Regions from separate parts of the Paraburkholderia sp. EG304 genome, predicted to be linked through region 2. Evidence: predicted binding sites of a transcription regulator. Region 2 holds the regulator's gene; each other region holds the start of a gene.

Region 1 (5,996 bases), on a different contig from region 2:
TCCGACTACCGCTGCGGCGCTTACGCCCGGCAGCGAGGACACCACGGCCTCGACTTCCGAGGGATAGACCTTGAAGCCAGACACGATCACCACGTCTTTCTTGCGATCCACCAGCACGAGCGTGTGGGCGGGTGTAAGGTACCCAACGTCCCCCGTGCGAAGCCAACCATCAGTCGAGATGACCTCGGCGGTCTCCGCGGGGTTCATCCAGTAGCCGCGCATGACCTGAGGACCTCGGACCCAGACTTCTCCGATCACACCCGTGTCGACCGGCGCATTGGCGTCATCGCGGATGCTGAGTTCGGTTGAAGGCAACGGATAACCCACTGATCCCGAGAAGTGCTTCGCATTGGTCGGATTGGCACAGACGACTGGCGATGCTTCGGTTAGCCCATACCCTTCGATGAGCGGTACTCCCGTTGCTGTCTGCCATCGTTCTGCGACGTCAGCCTGAATCGGTGAGCCGCCGCCGATCACGAGGGTGAGGCGTGACCAGTCGAGCGTCTTGAAACGTGGTGCGGCGAGAAGGGCATTGAAGAGCGTATTCACACCTAACAGCGCGGTGGGCCGCGTGCGGCGCAAAGTTCGTATGAGCCCGGCGAGATCGTGCGGATCGATTACGAGAACATTGTGCGCGCCGATTTCGACAAACGTCAGCAGGCTGGCGGTTAACGCGAATATATGAAAGAGCGGCAGCGGCGTGAGAATGATCTGCTGCGGGGAACAGAACGACGCACCAAGCCATGCGCAAATCTGAGCAACGTTCGAACTGAGGTTACTGTGCGTGAGCATCGCGCATTTCGGCGTGCCCGTCGTTCCTCCGGTGTATTGCAGCAGTGCAACATCGTCGAGGCCGGCCGGGGGGAGATGTCGCTCGTTCGAGTCACGGCGCGAAAGAGCGGCTCTGAATGTCCGGTATTGCCTTTTAGTCGGTGGAATCGAGCGACGTACAACGCGCTGCAGAAAATCAATCGCGGTGCGCGTGGGCAGCGGTAGCAGATCGCCCGCTGCGACGGATATGACCGCGTTCGCCAGCTTCTCATCAAGGATGTCGTCCAGTTTGTAGGCAAAATTCTCCAATACGACGATCGCTGAAACCGCCGCAGTGGCGAGCTGGATTTGAATCTCACGCGGTGTGGCCAGCGGGTTGACATTGACAACCACGAGCCCAGCGTCGAGCGCTCCATAGAAGGCCACAACATAGGGTAGGCCGTTCGGCAGGATAAGTGCCACGCGATCGAGGGACTCGAGCTTCAGTTCGTTGACCAGGAAGGCGGAAAAGCGGTGCGCATATTGCGCGACGTCCCGGTATTCGAGCGCGTGATTGAACGAGCTGAATGCGGGGCGCCTAGCGTACTTGGTGCAGGCCGCCTCGAACATTTCAGGCAATGTTCGAACGCTTCTGGCATCGATCTCCGTGACATGCGGCTCGCAGGAGGGGACGTCCGCCGTGTTGGGGCAGTTCATGGTCGATCGAGCCTTACCGGATTGGGAGACATTCGTGACTATGGATCGAGCATAGGGTTCGTTTGCGATGAGAAATTGACGTGCGTCAAGGCTACGGGACAGCCTCGTGCATTGAGTCCGATAGAGATCTGCATCACGTCGACGGTCCTTCCCCCGCAATCGGAATCTACTGGAGCGCGAAGTGCCCAGTTCCGATGTCTTCGAATTACAGCAATACCCGTGGGTGAGCGGTTTGACCTGGATCAATGTGGAATCAGTCAGGGAATAGATTGATCCGCGGCCTTGCCAACGGCCGCGATCGAAAAATACCAGTCCGCAATGCACCACCTCGGAGATTGCATCATGAGCACTGCCACTTCAAACCACGATGACCACGACGAAGTCGGTCGCGTTCTCATTGCCGTAGACGCTTCGTCGGCCTCTTTGCATGCTGCGGCCTATGCTCTCGCGGTATTGCTGCGCCAGGGGCACACGTGCGAATCGTAAGCGTTGCCGAAGATCCACGCCGGCTGATCCTGTTGGATCCGCTCGTCGGAGTCGACCTCAGCTCGGTGCACGACGAGCTACTATGCGGTGCCGAAGACGCGGTGACCCGCGCAAAGACCGTCATTTCGGTCGGCAAGACAGTCGTCGACACGGAGGTGATGGATCTTTCCATAGAGGGGTGGGATGTCGCACACGCACTGCTCGAAGCCGCCCGGACATGGCAGGCCGATCTACTTGTCGTTGGCACGCGGCAGAACCGGCGCTTACTCGGCTGGCTGGAGGGAACGATATCTGAGCCTCTTGCGCGGATGTGTCAGTGCTCGATTCTTGTTGTTCCGGCCTCCTATGAAAGGAGTAGCGGCTATGATCAGATTGCCAATCAGTGCGACGGCCAGCAGCCAATGCAGCATACTGATCGAGAAAGGATAGCGGTGAATGTGTTTCATGAGGTTGGGTTTTCACTGCGCATGCGCGAGCAAGCCCGTTAGCTCAATAGGTCGTGGTAGTGGATCTTGGAAGTTATTTGAGTAAAGAACCCCGGCGCCGAGGCGCTATTTTCACCCGGGAATCCAACCAAAGCGGAAGCTATTTGGTTAATTTTCCGGAAGCGAAATGAGTTCCTCCACACGCTAAGACCGCCAAGACCGAACCAATTACGCCAAACGTCGGTCTTCGTCACGATCGTTATCGTGAAGACCGTGAGGACGTTCGAGAGCATGGCCTGAACGGCGACTCTCCTGGCCCCTGATTCGTTGACGTACATCAATCAGACTGTTCGGCGCGCGACTATTCTTCAGAGGCTGGGACTCAGGTGTTTCCGGTCGGCTCTGCGGGGTCATCGGCACCATTCCGCGCCTCTCGCGGAAAGGGGGATGTATGTCACGGTCAGAACTACCTCGGCCCGCGCGACGCGCGCTCCATCGCGGGCGGTCAGACGGACGTCTGTGGCTCGCCGTCAGTATCTCGCTCACCGGGCTTTCCTTTACACACACGACGCTCGCAGCGGGCGTCCTTCCACAAGGCGGCACCTATGTCGCCGGTGCGGGCACGATAGCCAGCCAACGGAATGGTCTCCTGATCACCCAACCAGGTTCGACGCGCGGTGTGATCGACTGGAACAGCTTTTCCGTTGGCAGGAACAACAGCGTGACGTTCGACAACGGCTCGGGCGCGACGCTGAACCGGGTGACCGGGGGCTCACCTTCGGCCATCCTGGGCCGGCTCAGTGCAACGGGCAGCCTCTATGTGATCAATCCGCAGGGCATCGTCGTGGGGCCGTCGGGCGTGGTGACAACCGGCGGACGCTTCGTCGCGACCACGCTGAATATCTGCAACGACGCCTTCATGAAAGGCAGCGGCGCGCTCACACTGTCGGGCGACTCCGATGCAAGCGTCACCAACCTCGGCAGGATCAGTTCCAGCGGCGGCGATGTGTTCCTGATTGCCCGCGGTGCAGTTATCAACGCCGGTAGCGTGTCCGCGCCCAACGGGACGGCGGAACTGGCCGCCGGCGGGCAGGTACTCCTGCAGGATTCGGGCAGCAGCAGACAAGTGTTCGTGCAGACGGGCAGTCAGGGCACGGTCATCAACAAGGGGCGAATTACAGCCGCGCAGATCAGCCTGCAGGCCGCCGACGGCAACGTATATGCGCTCGCAGGCAGCGGCACGCGCGTCCGTGCAACCGGCACGGCCAGCCGCGACGGGCACGTCTGGCTCGTCGCCGATGGAGGCCGTGTCGAGCAGGACGGCACGATCGTCGCGAGCAACGCGGCCGGCAGCGGCGGAACCGTCGATACCGAAGCGGCACAACTGGCGTTCGGCAGCCACGCGGTGGTCGATGCAGGCCAATGGAATCTCTCGACGCCCGCTTTCACGATCGATGATCCTGCCGCGCATGCGTTGCGCCGCAGCCTGAACGCCGGCGCCTCGGTTGATGTCACGACCACGGGCGCCAACGGCGCGACGGGCGACCTGGGCGTCGCGTCGAGCCTGCGCTGGTCCGGTCCGGCTTCGCTGACGCTGGCCGCGCACCACGACGTGTCGGTGGCGACGGGTACGACCATCGCCAACACCGGTGCTGGCAATCTGACGTTGCGCGCCGACGCATCCGGCATCGACAACGGCGGCAGCGTCACCAACCTCGGCAGACTCGACTGGTCGAGAAGCACGGGCGCCATCAGCGCTTTCTACGACACCAACGGGACGTACAGTGCCGGCACGCAACTCATCAATACGACGTGGATGCCAGGTCCGTACAGCGGACTGCTGACGCAAAGCACTGCCTACAAACTAGTCAATTCGCTCGACGATCTGAAGAGCGTTGTCGCCGACCTCGCCGGCAACTACGCGCTCGGCAAGGATATCAATGCAAGCGCGACGAGCGACGGGTCATATGCCCCGCTGGGCAACAGCGTTACGCCGTTCATCGGGCAATTCGACGGACAAGGCCATACGGTGAGTCCACTGACGCTGCAACCCTGGGTGCCTGCCGACCCATACGCCCCGCCTCTAGTGGGCATGTTCGGCGCCGTCGGCAGCATGGGCGTCGTGCGGAATCTGACCGTCCAGGGCAATGGCGTTTCAGGCCCGGGGCCGTTCGGCGTACCTGCTTACGGCAATATGGGGATGCTTGCCGGCACGAACAGCGGGACGATCATTCGCGTGAACGCGGCCGGCAACCTTTCCACTAACGCAGGTTCCTCCGGAGTCGACTACACGACAGCCGGCGGCCTAGTGGGAGTGAATGCCGGCACAATCTTGCGTTCCGCCAGCAGCGTCTCGTTGACCGCGGGTGGCAACCTGGGCGGTATCGCGGGTGAGAATAGCGGCCTTATCGCCCAGTCTTTCTCGAGTGGCCCACTGAACTCCCTGAGCTATATCAACCACGGCGCTGGAGGCCTCGTCGACCACAACTCGGGCACGATCGAACAGTCGTACTCGACCAGCACAACGCTGCTTCAAGGATACTGCCGGGGCAGCGCCGGAAATCCATGCGGCGGCGCGGGACTTGTTGTCACAAACGGCGGGACCATCGGTCAGTCTTTCGCGACGGGCCGCGTCACTCAGCCGTTCTATCAGCCCATAGGAATCGCACGGACGAACAACGGCACGATCGCAGACGACGTTTACTGGGACAAGGAAACGACGACAGCGACAGTTGGCGTCGTATACGGGACGCCAGTACCTGCATCGAACGGGCTCACGACCACACAGATGAGCACGACTGGATCCTTTGCATCGTATGACTTTGGCCCGACGGGAGTATGGGCGATGCCTGTGGGAGCGATGCACCCTGTGTTGCGCTGGCAGCTAGCGCACTGAACCTGATTCCGGCGCACTGACACGTTGCTTTACAGTGAAATAGAAAAGACGTCGGGGAAATGTCCATTGTCTGGGGGCGGAAGCTGAAGTTCGAACGTCAGCGTGAAAGCATCGACGAACGTCCGTAGCTTGCCCGAAAGTGGCCCGGTCTGCGTCCCCTCGCCAACCGGCCAGCCAACCTGATTTTTCACGAACGCTGAGAATTTTTTTCAGCTCAGTGACTCGTTTTCATGATCTCTGACAACCTGCAGAGGCCGGCATGCATGGCACGACGATTTTAGCGAGCGGCAATCTCGACGAGTACCGTCTGCGCGATCTGATGGGATGTGATGCGCCGATCCACGGCTCTGGCGTGGGCACGCGGATGAATACCTCAGCCGATGCGCCGTACCTCGACTGCGCCTACAAGCTCGTCGAATACGCGGGCGAGCCGCGCCGCAAGCGTTCGGAAGGGAAGGTGACACTGTCGGGCCGCAAGCAGGTCTTCCGCAGCCGTGATAAGGGCGGTCGTATTCTGGAAGACCGCCACGCCGGCGCATCAGATGCATGACGGCGCTCTATTGCTCGGCACCTTGATGCGCGACGGCCAACGGTGTGTGCTACCACCGATCGACAAAATTCGCGCCTACGCCTCGCAAGAGCTCGCGTCGCTGCCGGCTCACCTTCGTATGTTGAACCAGGCCGAGCTGTTTCACGCATACCTCTCCGAACAGCTCAAGGCG
Region 2 (5,996 bases):
TCGCGTCTGCCGCCGTATCGAGCGCGCGACGGCCCGCGCTTGATCTGCGTCAATCGCCCCGGCCGCCGGGCTCATAGACTCCATTTGACAGCGGGCGCAAGCCCGCTTGCGCCCGTTTCCCACGTTCTGTCACGGAGCTTTGGCGATGAGCTACAAAAGCATTCTCGTTCACCTCGATACGAGCGTTCGTGCACATCCGCGCCTCGAGATCGCATTGCAGCTCGCGCACCGCTTTCATGCGACGCTGACCGGCCTGTATTCGACGTACGTGCCGCCGCGGCACGCGTTCTTCGTGATGGCCGGCACCGCCGACTACTACGCGGAGCACGAGCGCCTGCGTCGCGAGCGTGCCAGCGCGCTGGAGCGGCTGTTCCGCGCGGAACTCGCGCGCGCGAACGTCGACGGCCACTGGATCGCCGCGAACGGCTACGCGAACGACGTCGTGCCGCCCTATGCGCGGGTCGCCGATCTCGTCGTGCTCGGCCAGACCGACCCGGCCGACCCCGAGGCGTTCGTCGCCGAACAGTTCGTCGAGCACATCGTGCTGTCGGCCGGGCGCCCGGTGTTGCTGGTGCCGTCGAGCGGCACCTTCGCGGCGCCGGGCCGCCACGCGCTGATCGCGTGGGACGGCAGCCGCGAAGCGACCCGCGCGATCCACGACGCGCTGCCGTTCCTCGCGCATGCGGCAAAAGTGACGCTGCTGACGGTGCATTCGTCCGCCGATCGTCCGCCGCAGGGCATGGCTGCGGGCGACGACATCGCCCTCACCGTCGCGCGTCACGGCGTGAAGATCGACGTGCGCGAGCTGAGCGTCGCGGACCGCACGCCGGTCGGCGACGCGCTGCTGTCGCAGGCGGCCGACCTCGGCTGCGACCTGATCGTGATGGGCGCCTACGCACATTCGCGCCTGCACGAAGTCGTGCTGGGCGGCGCGACTCGCACGATGCTCGAGTCGATGACCGTGCCGGTGCTGTTGTCGCACTGAAGTGCGCGCTTAAGGAGCCGCCATGTTTCACCGCCTACTCGTCGCGCTCGACGGCAGCGCCACCGCCTCGCGTGCGTTCGACGCCGCGCTGACCCTCGCCGCCGAATCGGGCGCCGAGCTGATGCCGCTGTACGTGATCGACGTACCCATCATCGCTTACGACGCGCCCGGCTTCGACCCTTCCACGATCGAGGACGCGTTCATCGAGGAAGGCAAGCGGATCACGGCCGACGCCCAGAGCCGGATGAGCGCGCGCGGGGTCACGGGCACGGCCCGCACCGTCGAAGCCTCGATCACCGGCGAAGACGTCGCGCATCGGATCGTCGAAACGGCGCGCGAATGGCACGCCGACGCGATCGTGATGGGCACGCATGGCCGCCGCGGGTTTCAACGGCTGATGCTCGGCAGCGTCGCCGAGCGCGTGCTGCGCCGCGCCTGTTGCCCGGTGCTAATGATTCCCGCCCAGGCGAGCAGCGCGACGCGCGGTTAGTCAGCCCCGCGAGCGCCGACAGCGGACTCACCTGAGCGGACTCACCTGAGCCGCTAGAAACTGGCTGCTGCGCGGCGCGGCGCTTCAGGGCCGCGGGTGGCCTTGTTCGTCATGCCGCACGATCAGCACCGGTATGTCGGTCGCCCGTACCAGCGACTCCGCGACGCTGCCGAGCAGAAAGCGCTGCACGCCATGGCGGCCATGCGTGCCCATCACGATCAGATCGGCCTGGATTTCGTCGGCGACGCGCGCGAGTACCGCCGACACGTTTTCAGCGTAAGCGTCGATCACCCGCACGCCGCCCGGCACCTGCGCCTCGCGCAACAGCTCGCGCGGCCCATCGAGCGCGCGGCTGGCGAAATCTTGCGCCGCGCTCGCCGGCTCCGGCTCGAAAGCCACGTCGGCATTGTTCGACCACTTGCCGTGCCCCACCACGCAGCAGGCTTCGAGCGTGGCGCCCGTCAGCTTCGCGAGCTTCAGCGCCTCGGCGAAGGCGCGCTGCGCGCTGGGACTGTCGTCGAGTGCAACCAGAATTCGTGCATACATGTCGGACTCCCTGTGAAAGCGCTGGCATGACCCGAAGTGGCGCCGTCGCGCGTTTGCACCGACAGTGTGAAGCGCGCGCCGCCACGCGGCTTGACGCAGGTCAACGGGCCGCCGCTCGGCGTCGCCGCCGCTGGACGGCATCGCCAGCAAGCCACTAGGAATATTCCTACAACCACTGCCTGAACTCCTAGCACCGCTTAAAGCGCCGCCGATATATTTCCAAGGTTAGGTCGCCAATACTGGTCGGTATGGACAGCCCCCCGTCAGCCACCTTATCGAGAGTTTTTCTCGTCGACGATGCGACCGAGGTCCGGCGCCGGCTTGCTTGCCTGATCGCGCTGATTCCCGGCATCGAAATCGCCGGCGAGTCCGCGGGCGTCGAGCACGCGTTCGACGACATCGTCGCGAGTCGCGCCGATGTCGCGGTGCTGGACCCGTGTTTCTCGGGCAAGACCGACCTGCTGCTGCTCGCTGCGCTGTCGCGGGCGCGGCCGTCCATCGTCAGCATCGTGCTGACCAATCATGACGCGACGGCGTTTCGCCGCGCGTGCGAAGCGGCGGGCGCCGACTTCTTCTTCGACAAGACCTCGGAGTTCGAGCTCGCCTGCCGCGCCATCGAAGCGATTGCCTATGCGCGCCGTGCGCATCGGGTCTGACCGCCAGGAGCCGATCATGCAAGTTGCCGCAGTCCGTGAACCCCGCCACGACGCGCCTCGCACCTCGCACGTCGTACCGATCCACGTCGCGCCCAGCACCGCGGCGGCACGCCACGCCGTCACGCGCTGCTCCACCTGCGCGATGCGCGCGATCTGCATGCCGCCCGAGCTGACGCCGGACGAACTGAGCCGGCTCGACGCGTTGATCTGCTCGACGCGCTCGATCAAACGCGGCGACGCGCTGTATCGCGCGGGCGACGAGTTTCAAAGCATCTACGCGATACGCGCCGGCTCATTCAAAACCGTGGTCATGCATCGCGACGGCCGCGAGCATGTGACCGGCTTCCAGATTGCGGGCGACTCGCTTGGCCTCGACGGCATCGGCGAGGGCAAGCAGAATTGCGATGCGATCGCGCTCGAAGATAGCGTCGTGTGCATCATTCCGTTCGCGCAGCTAGAGGCGATCTGTCGCGAGATCAAACCGATGCAGCATCACATCTATCAGATGATGAGCGGCGAGATCGTGCGCGAATCGAGCCAGATGATGCTGCTCGGGACGATGACCGCCGAGCAGCGCGTCGCGACGTTCCTGCTGAATCTGTCGAAGCGCTTCAAGGCGCGCGGCTTTTCGGCCGCGGAGTTTCATCTGCGCATGACGCGCGAGGAAATCGGCTGCTTTCTGGGCATGAAGCTCGAAACGGTGAGCCGGATGTTCTCGAAGTTCCAGCGCGAACGCCTCGTCAAGGCGAACGGCAAAACGATCCGCATCGAAGACCCGGAACGACTGGCTCGGGTTTGAGCGTCGGCGCGGCGCTCGCCTCACGTTCGTTCGCGGGACATGCCGGGTGGAACCGGCGCTCCTGAACTGATATAACTCAGTGCGTTGCGGTACGCGACCTTGCGTGGCCGCCCGGAGGAGCGATGGGTCTATCGAGCGGCGAGTCTTCCTGCTTCACCAGTGTTGCGTCCGGGTCGGACGTGTCCGTCGAGGATCGCTATTTCATGTTGGTCGAAGCGGTACAGGACTACGCGATCTTCATGCTCGACCCCGCCGGCCGCGTAACCAGCTGGAATCCCGGCGCACAGCGCATCAAGGGCTACACGCCCGAAGAAATCGTCGGCCAGCATTTCTCGAAGTTCTATACCCCGGAAGACATCGCGGCCGGCAAGCCCGCTCGCGAACTGGAAACCGCCGCAACCGTCGGCCGCGCCGAGGACGAAGGGTGGCGTGTGCGTCGCGACGGTTCGCGTTTCTGGGCCAACGTGGTCGTTTCCGCCGTGCACGATGCGTCGGGCGCGCTGCTCGGCTTTGCCAAGGTCACCCGCGATCTGACCGAGCGTATGCGTCTCGCGGAACTCGAACGCGCGAGTCAGGTATCCACGCACACGCAGATCGCCCGTGAAAACGAGCAGAAACGTATTGCACGCGAACTGCACGACGATCTCGGCCAACGGCTGACGGCGCTGAAAATGAGCGTCGCGCTGCTCGAAGCGAAGCTGAATCAGCAAGCCGACACCGAGCCGCTTGCGGCGCAAACGCATGAGCTGCAAAAGCAGATCGACTGGATGGCCGCTTCGCTGCGGCGCATCGCCGCCGATCTGCGCCCTCCGCTGCTCGACGACCTCGGACTCGCCGCCGCGCTCGACTGGTTGGCCGAAGACTTCACGAAACGCTACAACGTGCGCTCGAGCGTGCATCTCGAACCGGCCGAGCCGGTATGCGGCGAATTCGCGGCAACGGCGCTGTTTCGCATCGTTCAGGAGGCGTTGACGAACGTCGCGCGGCACGCCAAGGCGAGGCGCGTACGCATCGACATGATCTGCGCGGGCCCGACCGTATCGCTCGATATCGACGATGACGGCGTGGGTGTCGCGCTGGATCAGTCGCAGGGAACAACTTCATTCGGGCTGCTTGGCATCCGCGAACGGGTGCGGCAGTTGCGCGGCAACGTGTCGTTCACCAGCTCGCCCGGCCACGGTTTCAGGATCTCGATCCAGCTACCAGCCGACGCGCTCGTGTAGTGCTCACACGCCGCCGCGCGCCGCTACCGGGGATTACTCCTCGGGCGCTTCCTCGCCGATCTGCTCGCGCATCAGCAACACCGGACAGGTCGAGAAACGCAGCACCCGCTCCGCCACGCTGCCGATCACGAGGCGCCGCACGCCGCGCCGCCCATGCGTGCCGAGCACGAGCAGATCAGCGTGGACCTGCTCGCCGTGGCGCAACACGATCGTGGCGACGTCGTCGGACAGGCTCTCCGACTCGATCATCGCGGGCCGGCAACGCACATCGGCGGCGGCGCAGGCCTGCTCGGCCTCCTCGAGCACCGAGTGGCCGTCCTGGCGCAATGCTTCGACTAGCGCGAGCGGGTCGTAATAGCCGGCATAGGAAAAGATCGGCGTCTTGTCGACTACATAAACCGGATGCACGACGGCCTTCGTCAACGCGGCGAGATTCACCGCTTCTTTCAGCGCGCGTTTCGAGAAAGTGCTGCCGTCTAGCGCGACGAGGATATGTTGGTACATGCCGATTCTCCACTGAGGTTGGATTTGTCAACGCGCGTGGCGCGCCCCTGCTACAGATAAAAAGGCCCGCCCGCACTGCCCGGATGCGGCTCCCGCCACTGGCCACGCAGCACCGCATCCGCCCGCAACGACGGCGCATCGCGCGGACACACGAGCACGGGACAAGCCGCGTCACGCAGCGTGCGCGACGTCACGTGTCCCGGCAATGGATGCGGCATGCCGCGCATGCCGTGCGAACCCATCACGATCAGGTCCGCGTGCCAGCGTTGCGCTTCGTCGAGAATCGCGGTCGACGCATCGCCGGAATCGTCGTTGAACTCGAGCAACGCGGTTTCCGCCGCGCGCCGGCTCTGTTCGAGCATCGCCGCACCGCGCCGCAATACATCGATTCGCTGCTGCAACACGACTTCGAACGGCAGCCATTCGCACCACGCAAAGCGGTCGTCGGCCGCGTAGACGACCTTGATGCACGAGTCGGGCGGCGCGACCGCGAGCGCGGTGCGCAGCGCGTCGAGCGCGGTGTCGCTGCCATCGATCGCGACCAGCACGCGGCTCACCACCGCGGCATCGCTCGCGTCGGTCGACCTCGCCGGCATATACAGCACCGGACGTCCGATCGACGCGACCAATTCCTCCGGATCGATACGGCCACCCCAGCGATGTTCGCGCGAATGCGCGGCCACCGCGACCAGATCCGCATCCCATTGCGCCGCCGTATGAGCGAGCGCTTCGGCCGCGCCCTGATGCAGCGCGGTCAGATCGACGATTTCGGCGTCGGTCGCCGCGACGACGC
Region 3 (5,996 bases), on a different contig from region 2:
GTCTCACTCCTTTGTTGTGGAAACGATGTTAGGAAGCACGATAAAATCCGTCAATTATGTGACATCGATAGGCATCATCCAAACCATGGATATTCGTCAGGTCGACCTGAATCTGCTGAAAGTGTTCGATGCGCTGCTGAAAAAGCGGCATGTGACGCAGGCGGGCGTGAGCATCGGGCTCAGCCAGCCGGCAATGAGCTATGCGCTATCGAAGCTGCGTGAGCTGTTCGAGGACCCGCTGTTCGTGCGCACGGGTCGGGGCATGGAGCCGACGCCGCGCGCGCAGGCGCTCGGCGATCCGGTTGCGCGGCTGCTGGATCTCGTGCAGACCGAAATCCTGCCGATGCCCGAATTCCGTCCGGCCGAGTCGTCGCGCAGCTTCGTGCTGTGTATGTCGGACATCGGCGAAATGGTGTTCCTGCCGCGCCTGCAGAACTTTCTCGACAAGACCGCGCCGCACGTGAGCATCAAGACGGTCGCGCTCAGCATGCCGGAGTTGGAAGAAGGTCTGGCGAGCGGCGACGTCGATCTCGCGATCGGCTACTTTCCGGGTTTGAACAGCGAGTCGCTGAAGCGCAAAGCGCTGTACCGGCATTCGTACGTGTGTATCGCGCGCGAAGATCATCCGGAAATCGGCGACACGCTGTCGCTCGATCAGTACCGCGCGGCCGCGCACGTGATGGTGCATCCCGAAGGCCGCGAGCAGGACGTGCTCGCTCGTACGCACGAACGCCTCGGGATTCGCATCAACGTGCGCTTCAGCGTGCCGCGTTTTATCGGCGTGCCGTTCGTCGTCGCCGGCTCGGACATGATTGCAGCGGTGCCTCAGGCGGTCGGGCGGCGCTTCGCGGAGTTCGTGAACGTCAAGCTGCTGCCGCTACCCTTCCCCGCGCCCAAGTACGACTTTTATCTGCACTGGCATCCGCGCTTTCATCACGAGCCGGCCAACCGCTGGATCCGCGATGCGATGAGCGAGCTGATCAAGGGGCCGATGCAGCACGAGCCGTTGCCGAATACGAAACGGACGCGCCTGAACGCGGCGCTGTAGCGCACGCCGTTACGGCGCTACGCGCTCATGATGCGGCAGTGGCGTCGCTCGCGTGGATCAGCAGAATTGGCGTTTGCGTGATTTGCAGGACCCGCCCAGCGACGCTGCCAAGTATCCAGCGTGTGATGCCGCGCCTGCCATGCGTACCCATCACGATCAGTTGCGCCTCCCAGCCGCCCGCCTCGCGCACGATCGCATGCGCAACGTCATCGTCGGTTCGGTTCGTCCTGACGAGCGCCGTCGAGACCCGCGCCGACACGCGCGCCAGAATCGGCTCCGCAGCGGCTATTGCCTCGTTGCCTTCGCCGACGAACGAGTCCTCGAGCGAATCGATGGGGATCCAATCGGAGAGTCGCACCGCGCGATCGATCACATAAACCGCTCGCAATTCGGTGCCGGACGTAGCGAACCGTATGCCGTACTGCAACGCGGACATCGACTGAGAACTTCCATCGACCGCGAACAGGATGCGCTCGGGCAGCTCGCTATGTGTCGTGCTGTAGCTCTGCGGGACGACCAGCATCGGGCAGCGCAGACGTCTCGTCAGCCGTTCGGACACCGTACCCTCGGCCCAACGCTGCAAGCCTTGATGTTGACGCGCGCCTACCACCATCAGATCGGCTCTCCATGTGTCGGCCGCATCGATCAGGGCATCCACGACGTCGTTACCGCGTTTCGCGAGGTCGATGACTTCTGAGTCGATACGGGCATCACACGCGGCTAGCGATCGTGTCGCTCGTTCGAGCGCCTCGACCGCATCGCGGAGCAATTCGTCGCGCGCCAGGTCCAGCATGTGGCCGACGCGCCGGCCCGTCGGAAAAAGCGTATGGGGATTCTCGGCCACGCTCACGAGGCGGACGTCGCATCCGGCGGGAAGGAGGTTTCGCGCGTAGTCGAGCGCCTGTCGAGAGGCTTCCGATGAATCGACTGCGATCAACACTCTGCGCGGCAGCGTCGAGATGGCGTCGCGTGAATGGAGAGAATTCATGGTTGGCTCCGTACTCGCAGTTTTGGCGGCGTTCCGATCACCATCCTACTGCCGAAGACTCGTGGTTGGTTGATCAGGATCAACTGCTGCGGGCCGATGGTCGATTAGGCGCGGCGTCGATTCCAGGAGGCCAGTTCCTGCAGATGCGACAGGGTTGGACCTGGCCACGAGGACGTTTCTGTCTGCGCGAGATCCCACACAACACACGTCATTTAGCCCGCTGAAATCCCCAATGCCGTCGACCTTGCATTCCGGTCCTGGCAAATTACCCTTCTAAAGCTAGCCGTTCGGGATTGAATGTACTGCTCTGAGGTGCGTTCCGACCACCCACGAGCACAGCTCGTCTGCTGTTATCTCTTCAGGAACTCCGACCATGCCCGACCGGCAAACAATCATCACGCAGCTCAAGGAGCTCGGCCGCGGCCAGCTCGAGAACTTCAATATGTCCGAGCCGCAGCGCAAGGCGAACGCGAAAACCGGTGCGTTGCCAGTCGCGGGCTACTCGCCCGACAATGGCTACTGTCATGGCGTTTGCGTGGACTGGATCCGGCGCGTGTTGCAGGGCGGGCGGCCGCGCTTCGGCCCCAACCCGGAGAAAAACGCCAAGGCTAGCTACGACTACCATACGCGGCGGCAGGGGCAGGCGAAGCGGCAGGGGTACGCCTGGGCCAGCTTCGACAAGATCACCAACCACTACATCGATCTCGCGAATGTGCAGAAGCAGAGCAACAAGGCTGCCTACGATCAGGCCTACGACAAGTACGTCAATGACTATCAATTGATGTCTGACGTGTACCAGCAACTGATTAGCGATTACAACGACCACATGTACCTCGGTGAGGCACACCAGGTGCAGATCGGCTACGGCGCCAAGCTGCAGAAGATTTTTCCGCAGTTGAAAACACCGCCGGCGGTGCTCACAGTGCTTCAGCTCGATCAGCTTTCGGAGAGGGTCCTGGAGAGACACAATGCACTGGAGGCACCGGTGCAGGCAACAGCGCCGTCACTCTCGGACACTCACAAGAGTAGCTTCGCCGCCTTCACGAAAAACATCGACGCGAAATTTCCGAAGAAAAGGAAGTTCGGCGGCATCGCGCTGCTGCAGAAGAGCCCGATGAAGCAGTATGGTTCACTGCTAGCGGCGATCGAGGATGTGACGAACCCCGCGCCGACGGACTTCTCGATCGGCCGTGCAATGACGCTCGGGTTCGGCATGCAGAATGGCAACGAAGACTCGGGACACGCAGTCGCCCTCTACTGGCATCCGGGTGACTTCTTCATCCTGCTGGACCCGAACTACGGCATGTTCATCTACGAGCGGCTCGCCGGCGCGAAGTCGGTCGGCTCGGCGCTGAGTTACCTGTTCGGCACCGCTTACCCGGAGCCCGGCGTAGTGGTGACGAATGGCGTCGACTACGAGATCTACGCGAAACGCGACGCCTGAGCGGCCCCTCTGCGATGCCCCGCTCATCGCACAGGGCCGTCCACGATCAAGCCGGGGGCGCTTGCCGTTCCTCCGACGTCATCATTTCCCCCGGGCGGCGCAGCATCTTGTCGACCTCGCCCGCGTGCATCTCTTCTACGTGGATCATCTGACGGGCGAACTCCTCGAGTGCCACCGAGCGGTCTTCCACCAGCGCCAGCAGGTCGCGATACAACTGCAACGCGACATTCTCGGCTTGCAACGACTCGCGAAGGATCGAAGCGATATCGAAGGTATGCGAGTCGAGCAGAGGACCGATCGCCAGCGACGGATAGGCGCCCAGCGTGGTGATCCATTCGCCCGCCTGCTGCGCGTGCAGCAACGATTCATCCGCCTGAGCGCGCAACCACTCCCTGATCGGGATGCGTCCGAATCCGAAAACAAGGAACGAATAGTGCGTATATCGGACGACGCCGGCCAACTCGGATTCGAGAATCCGGTTCAGCACCGCAACCACGTCCTCCTTATTGATCTCGGCCATTTGAACTCTCCTTTCACTCAAACCGTCGCCGCACGCTCAAGCACCCTTCCCCTTCTTCACCCGCTCGATCTGCTGCTTCGCCGCCTGATACACCGCATCAGGCGTGAAACCGAACTTCTTCTTCAGATCCGCAATCGGCGCCGACGCGCCGAACGTATGCATGACGACCTGCGCGCCGAGCCGCCCCGTATACCGATCCCAACCGAGCGACGCAGCCTGCTCGACCGCGACGCGCGCCTCGACGTCCGCCGGCAGCACCGACTCCTGATACGCGCCGTCCTGGCGCTCGAAGATGTCCCACGACGGCATCGACACGACGCGCGCCGCGATGCCCTCGCTCTTCAGCTTCTCGTACACGTCGGCGCAGATCGACAGCTCGCTGCCGGTCGCCATCAGGATCACCTCGGGCTTCTTGCCATCGGGCGCATCGGCAAGCACGTACGCGCCGCGCTTGACGCCGCTCGCTGACGCATAGCGGCTGCGGTCGAGCGTCGGCAGCGGCTGGCGCGACACGACGATGCACGCCGGCCGATGCGGCTGCGTCAGCGCGACCCGCCATGCTTCGGCCGCTTCGTTCGCATCGCCGGGACGCAGCACCGTGAGGCCGGGCACGCCGCGCAACGATGCGAGCTGCTCGATCGGCTGATGCGTCGGACCGTCTTCGCCGACGCCGATCGAATCGTGCGTGAACACATAGATGGCCGGCACTTCCATGATCGCGGACAGGCGGATCGGCGGCTTCATGTAGTCGCTGAAGATCAGGAACGTCGAGCCGTACGCACGCAGATTCGAAAGCGCAAGCCCGTTGACCACCGCGCCCATCACATGTTCGCGAATGCCGAAGTGCAGATTGCGGCCGCCATAGCTATCCGCCTGGAAGCTGCCGGCGCCTTCGAACTTCAGGTTGGTTTTCGTCGACGGCGACAGGTCCGCCGCGCCGCCGATCATCCACGGCACGCGCGCGGCAATCGCATTGAGCACCTTGCCCGACGATTCGCGCGTCGCGATGCCCTTCGGGTCCGCGTCGAAGCTCGGGATGTCGTTGTCCCAGCCCTGCGGCAATTCGTGCGCCTGCATCTGCGTGAATTCGCGCGCGAGATCCGCGTACTGCTTCTTGTAGCTGTCGAACTTCGCCTGCCATTGTTCGCGCGCCGCCTTGCCGCGCGCGCCGATGCCTTGCGCGAAACGTTCGTGCACGCCCTCGGGCACGTAGAAGAACTTGTCCTCGGGCCAGCCGTAAAACTTCTTGGCCAGCGCGACTTCGTCGACGCCGAGCGCTTCGCCGTGCGCGGACGCGGTGTCCTGCTTGTGCGGCGCGCCCCAGCCGATGATGCTGTGAACCACGATCAAAGTCGGCCGGTCGGTCACGCTCTTCGCCTCGATCAGCGCCTTTTCGAACGCGGCGGTGTCGTTCGCGTCCCCGACGTTCAGTGTGTGCCAGTTATAGCCGTGAAAGCGGCTCGCTACGTCGTCGCTGTACGCGAGGTCGGTATGGCCTTCGATCGTCACGCGGTTGCTGTCGTAAATCCAGATCAGGTTCGACAGCTTCAGATGCCCCGCCAGCGAGGCCGCCTCGTGCGAGATGCCTTCCATCATGTCGCCGTCGCCGCACAGCGCGTACACGCGGTAATCGAACAGCGGCGCGTCCGCGCGGTTGAAGTGGTTCTCGTACCAGCGCGCGGCCATCGCCATGCCGACGCTATTGCCGAGCCCCTGGCCAAGCGGTCCCGTGGTGGTCTCGACGCCGGTCGTCATCCGGTACTCGGGGTGGCCCGGCGTATTGCTGTCGATCTGGCGGAAATGCTGGATGTCGTCGAGCGACACGGCCGGCGCGCCGGTCGGCTTGCCGTGTTCGTCGACGGCTTTCACGTTGGCCAGATGCAGCAGCGAATACAGCAGCATCGATGCATGCCCGACCGACAGCACGAAGCGGTCGCGATTCGGCCACAGCGGCTCGTCAGGGTCGTAGCGCAGATGGTGTTGCCACAGGTGATAG

What was found. Region 2 encodes FNR, which switches genes on or off when oxygen is low (the NO sensors DNR and NnrR bind a similar motif). Its sites were predicted from a motif close to TTGATNNNNATCAA; they were not measured.
Region 1: ACLFKU_RS36930 (universal stress protein) is a predicted target of FNR. The motif match lies at 1,700-1,713, and genes of this name have one in related genera.
Region 3: ACLFKU_RS12310 (universal stress protein) is a predicted target of FNR. The motif match lies at 2,106-2,119, and genes of this name have one in related genera.

Annotation. Positions count from the first base shown of each region.
Region 1 is NZ_JBKGUA010000060.1:9,078-15,073, reverse strand. It holds gene ACLFKU_RS36935 (AMP-binding protein) at 1-1,467, opposite strand, end outside; gene ACLFKU_RS36930 (universal stress protein) at 1,920-2,441, shown strand; gene ACLFKU_RS36925 (filamentous hemagglutinin N-terminal domain-containing protein) at 2,830-5,274, shown strand; gene ACLFKU_RS36920 (hypothetical protein) at 5,534-5,824, shown strand; gene ACLFKU_RS36915 (hypothetical protein) at 5,817-5,996, shown strand, end outside.
Region 2 is NZ_JBKGUA010000069.1:10,494-16,489, forward strand. It holds gene ACLFKU_RS38200 (universal stress protein) at 146-985, shown strand; gene ACLFKU_RS38205 (universal stress protein) at 1,008-1,475, shown strand; gene ACLFKU_RS38210 (universal stress protein) at 1,560-2,021, opposite strand; gene ACLFKU_RS38215 (response regulator) at 2,270-2,677, shown strand; gene fnr (fumarate/nitrate reduction transcriptional regulator Fnr) at 2,694-3,476, shown strand; gene ACLFKU_RS38225 (PAS domain S-box protein) at 3,599-4,699, shown strand; gene ACLFKU_RS38230 (universal stress protein) at 4,733-5,203, opposite strand; gene ACLFKU_RS38235 (universal stress protein) at 5,254-5,996, opposite strand, start outside.
Region 3 is NZ_JBKGUA010000008.1:86,047-92,042, forward strand. It holds gene ACLFKU_RS12305 (LysR family transcriptional regulator) at 86-1,048, shown strand; gene ACLFKU_RS12310 (universal stress protein) at 1,074-2,036, opposite strand; gene ACLFKU_RS12315 (hypothetical protein) at 2,410-3,480, shown strand; gene ACLFKU_RS12320 (bacterioferritin) at 3,527-4,000, opposite strand; gene tkt (transketolase) at 4,037-5,996, opposite strand, start outside.